Regions from separate parts of the Uliginosibacterium sediminicola genome, predicted to be linked through region 1. Evidence: predicted binding sites of a transcription regulator. Region 1 holds the regulator's gene; the other holds the start of a gene.

Region 1 (3,412 bases):
ATCGGGGCGCAGCAAGGCCTGGTGGGCGTGCTGGCCGTGGATGTCGCAGACAAATTCGGCCAGCTCGCGCAATTGCGTCGCCGTGGCCGGCACGCCATTGATATAGGCACGCGAACGGCCATTGTTATCGACCACGCGGCGCACCAAGAGCTCGGCCTCGTCGCCGCCCAGGTCTTGCGCACGCAGCCAGGCCTGAGCGGGTGAATCGCTGGCCAGTTCGAACTCGGCGGAAAGGTCTGCCTTCTCGCAACCGGCGCGCACCACGTTGGCATCGGCGCGTTCGCCGAGCAGCAGCGAGAGCGCATCGAGCAGGATGGATTTGCCCGCGCCGGTCTCGCCGGTCAGCGCGCCAAAGCCGCCACGAAAATCCAGTTCGAGGCGGTCAACCAAGACAAAATCAGCAATCAGCAGTCTGCGCAGCATGGGTCAGGACAGGCGCGGGCTGGCGCTCCAGTTGAGTTTTTCGCGCAACACAGCGAAGTAGCTGTAGTTGCCCGGATGGATGAGGGTGATGGACTGAAAAGAACGGCGCACCCGCACGATGTCGCCGCCATGCGCATCGAACAGGGTCTGGCCATCGTAGTGGATGCGCGCATCGTGCGGCGCCACCACGGTGAGCTCGACGATGCTGTCATGCGACAGCGCAATCGGCCGGTAAGTCAGGCCATGCGGGCACAGCGGCACCAGCACCATGCCGGCCAGACGCGGATGCAGCAAGGGGCCATTGGCCGACAAGGCATAGGCGGTGGAACCGGTCGGCGTGGCGACGATCATGCCGTCGGAACGTTGCGAGTAGATGTACTCGCCATCGACCACCAGCTCGAACTCGATCATGCGGCCGACTTCGCCACGGCTGATCACCACATCATTGAGGGCCACCGAATTGAACACGCTGCGCCCGTCGCGCAGCACTTCGGCTTCGAGCAGCACGCGGCGCTCGCGCAGATACTTGCCATCGAGGATCTCGCCCAGGCGGTCGAGCATTTCGCCACGGCCGACATCGGTGAGAAAACCCAGGCGCCCCTGGTTGATGCCCAGCATCGGTACCGGATAGGCGCACAGGCGGCGCGCAGCGCTGAGCATGGTGCCATCGCCACCGACGACGACAGCCAGCTCGGCATGCTCGCCGATCTGCTCGAAGCTCGAGACCTTGGCTCCGTCGATGCCGCCGACCAACAGTGCGGTCTCGTCATCGACCAGCACCGTGACCTCGCGCTGCTGCAGGAAGGCCGCCAGGCGCCGCAGGGCCTCGGCCGCTTCGGCGCTCTGATACTTGCCCACCAGGGCGACGGTGCGAAATTCGTTCATGGGCGAATTAAACCATAAGCCATTGTGTCTTGACCGCGCCGGCCGCATGCAGCATCTTTCACAATCAGTGGATGCATGCCTTAGAATCAGACCATGACACAGCTAGATGGACGCGCCCGCATACTGCTCAAGACTCTGGTAGAGCGCTATATCGCCGAGGGACAACCGGTCGGTTCGCGCGCGCTCTCCCGCCAATCCGGCCTGGAGCTCTCGCCAGCCACCATCCGCAATGTCATGGCGGACCTCGAAGAGCTGGGCCTGATCAGCAGCCCGCATACCTCGGCCGGACGCATTCCGACGCCGCTGGGCTACCGCCTCTTCGTCGACACCTTGCTGACCGTCAAACCGCTGGAGCAGGCGGAAGTGCATCACCTGCAAAGCCATATCCAGCCAGATGAGCCCAAGCGCGTGATCGCCGCCGCCTCCAACCTGCTCTCCGAGCTGACCCAGTTCGCCGGCATCGTCGTCGCCACCCGGCAGGAGACCGACAAGGTCCGCCAGATCGAATTCGTGAGTCTCTCCGAAACACGCGTGCTGCTGATCATCGTCACCATGTCTGGCGATGTGCAGAACCGCATCGTGCACACCCAGCGCCCGCACTCGCCGGCCGAGCTGACCACGGCCGCCAATTACCTCAATCATCACTGCGTCGGCCTGGGCTTTGGCGAAATGCTCGCGCACCTGCGCGACGAGCTGGTTCAGCTGCGCTCCGATATGGTCGAGCTGATGACCGCCACCATCGACGCCGGCGACCGCGCCCTGCAGGAAGAACAGAGCCGCTACGTGATCTCCGGCGAAAGCCGCCTGCTCGACGTCAACGACCTCTCCTCCGACATGGGCCGCATGCGCGAGCTGTTCCGCCTGTTCGAGCAGAAGTCCGGCCTGATCCAGCTGCTCGACCTGTCGCAGCGCGCCGAGGGCGTGCAGATCTTCATCGGCGGCGAATCGGGCATCTCGCCGCTCGATGAGTGCAGCGTCATCACCGCGCCTTACGAGGTCGACGGCAAGCTGGTCGGCACCGTCGGCGTGATCGGCCCGACGCGCATGGCCTACGAACGCGTCATTCCGATTGTCGATATCACCGCACGCCTGCTCAGCGGAGCCCTCTCCAATCATGCTTGATGCCCTGCGCCGCAGCGCGCTGCTGCTGGCCCTGCTGGCCGTACTGCCGGTTCAGGCACAAAGCCTCTACCGCTGCGGCAATACCTTGCAGGACAAACCCTGTGCCGACGGCAATGGCAGCGAGATCATCCTCGACAGCCGAGAGCCCGCCAGCAAGACCGCCAAAAGTAGCAAGAGCAGCAAGAGCGCATCCTCCAGCCGCCCGCCCGATGAATTCTGTGCGCAGCAAGGCGATGCCGCCATGCGCATGCGCTGGGAGAAAGAAGGCGGCCGCACCGAGGCCGAGCAGATCAGCCGCAACCCGGCCAACAGCGCCTTCATCCGCTACGTCTATTACAAGCGCGGCTCGGCGCTCGATGTGCGCCGCCAGGTCGAAGCCGACTGCATGCAGACGCGCGCCAAAGCCGAATCCGCTGCCGTCGTGGCCCCCACATTCACACCCGCTGTAGCCGCCAGCGCGCCGCTTGCGCCACCGCCGCCAGCGCCCGCCGCTGTACCGGCGGCCAGCAGCGCCAGCTCATCGCAAACGAGCAGCGATAACCGGCGCGGCGGTGGCATCCCGATCCAGAACAGCGAAGCGGCCAGTCGCCCGGTCGACGAAGCGCTGTGCCGCAACCTGCTCGACTCGGCCAAGCGCATTCGCGACCGCCAGCGCGCCGGTGGCAATGCGGCGACCATGCTCGACCTCAATCGCCTGCAGCAAGAGCTCACGGAGCAATTGCGCCTCTCGGGATGCTGATGCCATGAACCGCTACCTCATTCACGCGCTGCTATTCGCCGCCGCCCTGCTCGGCACCGCCCAGGCGCAGAGCAACAAGGTCATCGATGTGGCCACGCGCAGCGGCATCACCGAACGCATCCTGCTCAACGCGCCGCCACAGCCACGCGCCGTGGTGCTGCTGTTCAATGGCAGCAATGGCCAGGTGGAGATCAAGGACAACGGCGAACTTGGCGCCGGGCGCGGCAATTTCCTGCTGCGCAC
Region 2 (3,412 bases), on a different contig from region 1:
GACCTGGCCACCGGTGAGGATGGCGATGTCTTCGAGCATGGCCTTGCGGCGGTCGCCGAAGCCCGGAGCCTTGACGGCCACGGTCTTGAGGATGCCACGGATGTTGTTCACCACCAGGGTTGCCAGCGCTTCGCCATCGACATCTTCAGCGATGATCAGCAGCGGACGGCCAGCCTTGGCGACTTGTTCCAGCACCGGCAGCAGGTCGCGGATGTTCGAGATCTTCTTGTCGAAGAGCAGGACAAACGGGTTGTCCAGCGCAGCGATTTGCTTCTCTTGGTTGTTGATGAAGTAGGGCGACAGGTAGCCGCGGTCGAATTGCATACCTTCGACGACATCCAGCTCGTTGTCCAGGCTCTTGCCGTCTTCAACGGTGATCACGCCCGACTTGCCAACCTTGTCCATCGCGTTGGCGATGATGTCGCCGATCGAGCTGTCGCTGTTGGCGGAAATCGAACCGACTTGGGCGATTTCCTTGTTGGTGGTGGTCGGCTTGGCGTTCTTCTTGATCTCGGCAACGATGGCGCTGACAGCCTTGTCGATACCGCGCTTCAGATCGGCCGGGTTGAAACCAGCAGCCACGTACTTGAAGCCTTCGCGCACGATGGCTTGAGCCAGCACGGTTGCGGTGGTGGTGCCGTCACCGGCGTTGTCGGAGGTCTTCGAAGCGACTTCCTTCACCAGCTGTGCGCCCATGTTTTCGAACTTGTCCTTCAGTTCGATTTCCTTGGCGACGGACACACCGTCCTTGGTCACCGTCGGGGCGCCGAAGCTGCGCTCGAGCACCACGTTACGACCCTTCGGGCCCAGCGTAACCTTGACCGCATTGGCCAGGATGTTAACGCCGTTGACGATCTTGGCGCGTGCGTCGTCGCCGAACAGAACTTGTTTAGCTGCCATGTTTATATGACTCCAGAAATTGTGATTCGAATTCAGTAATCGCAGTGCGAAAAACGGGGGAGGCGCGTCGCGAGCGGTTCGAGGTCGATTCGAGAAGCGCAGACGTATGTTCTATACGTCGAGCATCGCAGGATCGAGATCGGGCCGCGCAGTAGCGCAGCACCCGTTTTTACTTTTCGATGACGCCGAGAATATCTTCTTCACGGGCAACCAGGACTTCCTCGCCATTGACCTTGACGGTCTGGCCAGCGTACTTGCCGAACAGGACGCGGTCACCGACCTTGACGTCGAGCGGACGGACGCTGCCGTTTTCGAGGATCTTGCCATTGCCCACTGCCAGCACTTCGCCTTGATCGGGCTTTTCACCTGCGCTGTCGGGGATGACGATACCGCTGGCCGTGGTGCGCTCAGCTTCAATACGCTTGATGATCACGCGGTCATGCAAAGGACGAATACTCATTTTCGCTCCTGAAAAGAAGGATATGTGTTTGAAACAAAAGAAAAAGCCACAAGGCATTTCCCGAAAGGCGGGGGTGCGGCCACGAACTTGCGCGGCGCTGGCTGTTAGCACTCACCCCTGACGAGTGCTAATAATAGGGGCGCCCCCAGGGTATTTCAAGGGGCGCCTTGTAAATTGATGTCGTTTGCAGTTCAACTTGAACCTTTCGCAGTTCAACTTGAACCCTCTATGCGGCGTGGGTTCGTTTGCCACCTGCAAGCCACGCAGCGTTGAGCAGCGAGTTCTTTGTGTGGGAGGCCAAGAAAACTGAGAAACCATCGCTTGCCAGACAAGGGTTTCTGCCGAGCATGGACGCATAACGAGAGAATCCAAGACGCATTAACTGAGAGCTAGCTGTCGTCATTTCGCCTTGACTGGAAAACGAGGTGCGGGAAGCAGGTCGTCCCCATCAACATCCACAGCGGCAAGCTGCAGCCGGTTCATTGAAAAGGCAGCCTATTTACGGAGGTGTTTTAGCGCACTTCGGTTCATGGGTGGCTCAGGTCTTGTAGCGCGTCCAGGCAAGCAACCGCCCTGTCAAGCTACACACGCATCTGTTACTGACTCTGCGGTGAGGCGCTCTCGTACAGGCACGGCGTTCTCCGACTCTCATGATTTCTTGCTTCTGGGCTTACTTGCACGCTGGCGCGGCGAGGCGTTCCGAGAGAGCGTCAACGGGTTAATGGTCGGAATGGGTGCAAATTTGGCGTTGCCAATTCCCCCCCTTTCCACACCCCGCCCAAAATAAAAGGCAATATTTTGCTGTTTATATTCAGGAAATGCACTTAAACGGCAAAATATTGCCTTTTATTGCTCTGTGACAGAGCCGCGGACAGCAAGGTGCTCGTCGCCAGTCTGGCCACCTCACCCTGCCTACACGACCACAGCAAGTCGCTTCTTCAGTGCGCGCAAAGCGGTAGCATCGCTGATACCCTTATCTGAAGGACAAGCGATAAAGCGTGAGTCCGTACGACTTGCCTTGACTACGCTTTCGTTGTCGTCAAGTGCAAGCCATGAGGTTAGCTTAAGGCGCTGCGCACAGCGCAGGATGGAGTCAGCACGTGTCTGCGCACGCATCTCAGTCACACCACTAAACCTGGGGCCAAGAGGTCCTAGAAGACGCACCAAAGCTGCATCATCGAAGAGTGATTGCCAATCAGAGCTGACAACGATGCGCAATTCGGGATAAGGCGCAAGCGCCTCTGCAAGCAGAGGAATGTGTTCGAATAGCCGAGGATTGTCGAGCAGCACATGCGCCTCGAAGTCAAACGCGGCCTCATTCGCGTCGTGTAGAACACCATCAAAGTCGACGAACAGTACCTGCACAGGACCACTATTCGCGGAGCTCACAGTAGACACCTTGAGCCAATTGCAAGCGGCGAGCACCAAATAACGCATATGACGTAGCCTTTGGCACAGCTTGGAACGCAGAAAATGACGAATATCTTGTGCGAGTTTTGGTCATCCACGCCCCCGTTGATTATAAGAAAAAACGCTAGTCTATTACGGATGCACACTTCCAAAACCAACATGTTATGAGCCCTGTCCTACATGGCAGACTTGCCTGAGATGCGTCGTGACTCGGCAGCCTCTTTTTAGGGGGGATTACCGTAATAGCAATGCTTCAGGAAAAACTGATTCAATAAAAAAATCTGGTGCGGTGCGAGTTCCACTCAGGCGGGCAAATAAAAGAAAACGGCCACCCGGGGTGGCCGTCAATTCGTGCTACCGGACGCTCGGCTGCTCAAATGCAAGCCTTGCTATCGAAAAGCAGAAGTTCATAGTTTTCTCAGGTTATGCATTCACCTGCACTTTGCACAGGTGTTACTTCTTGCCCCCAAGCGAGTGCCCCAGGCCTTCCAGACGCCCCCCACTAGCGTCACTCACTGAAATTTGTACCGACGCACCTCGTAGACCTCCATGAACAACCCGCATACAGGGTCGGACGCCCCTACTCTTCACCGAGTTCCGCAACGCCCACAACCGTCAGGCTTGTTGCCAGCTGACGCCTTC

The links. Region 1 encodes HrcA, which represses chaperone genes, less so after heat shock. Its sites were predicted from a motif close to TNTTAGCACTCNNNGNCNNNGAGTGCTAANA; they were not measured.
Region 2: groES (co-chaperone GroES) is a predicted target of HrcA. The motif match lies at 1,463-1,493, and genes of this name have one in related genera.

The regions. Positions count from the first base shown of each region.
Region 1 is NZ_JBDIVE010000007.1:3,657-7,068, reverse strand. It holds gene recN (DNA repair protein RecN) at 1-423, opposite strand, end outside; gene ABDB84_RS12950 (NAD kinase) at 427-1,308, opposite strand; gene hrcA (heat-inducible transcriptional repressor HrcA) at 1,402-2,430, shown strand; gene ABDB84_RS12940 (hypothetical protein) at 2,423-3,169, shown strand; gene ABDB84_RS12935 (alpha/beta hydrolase) at 3,174-3,412, shown strand, end outside.
Region 2 is NZ_JBDIVE010000001.1:93,210-96,621, reverse strand. It holds gene groL (chaperonin GroEL) at 1-900, opposite strand, end outside; gene groES (co-chaperone GroES) at 1,070-1,360, opposite strand; gene ABDB84_RS00465 (HAD domain-containing protein) at 2,273-2,797, opposite strand.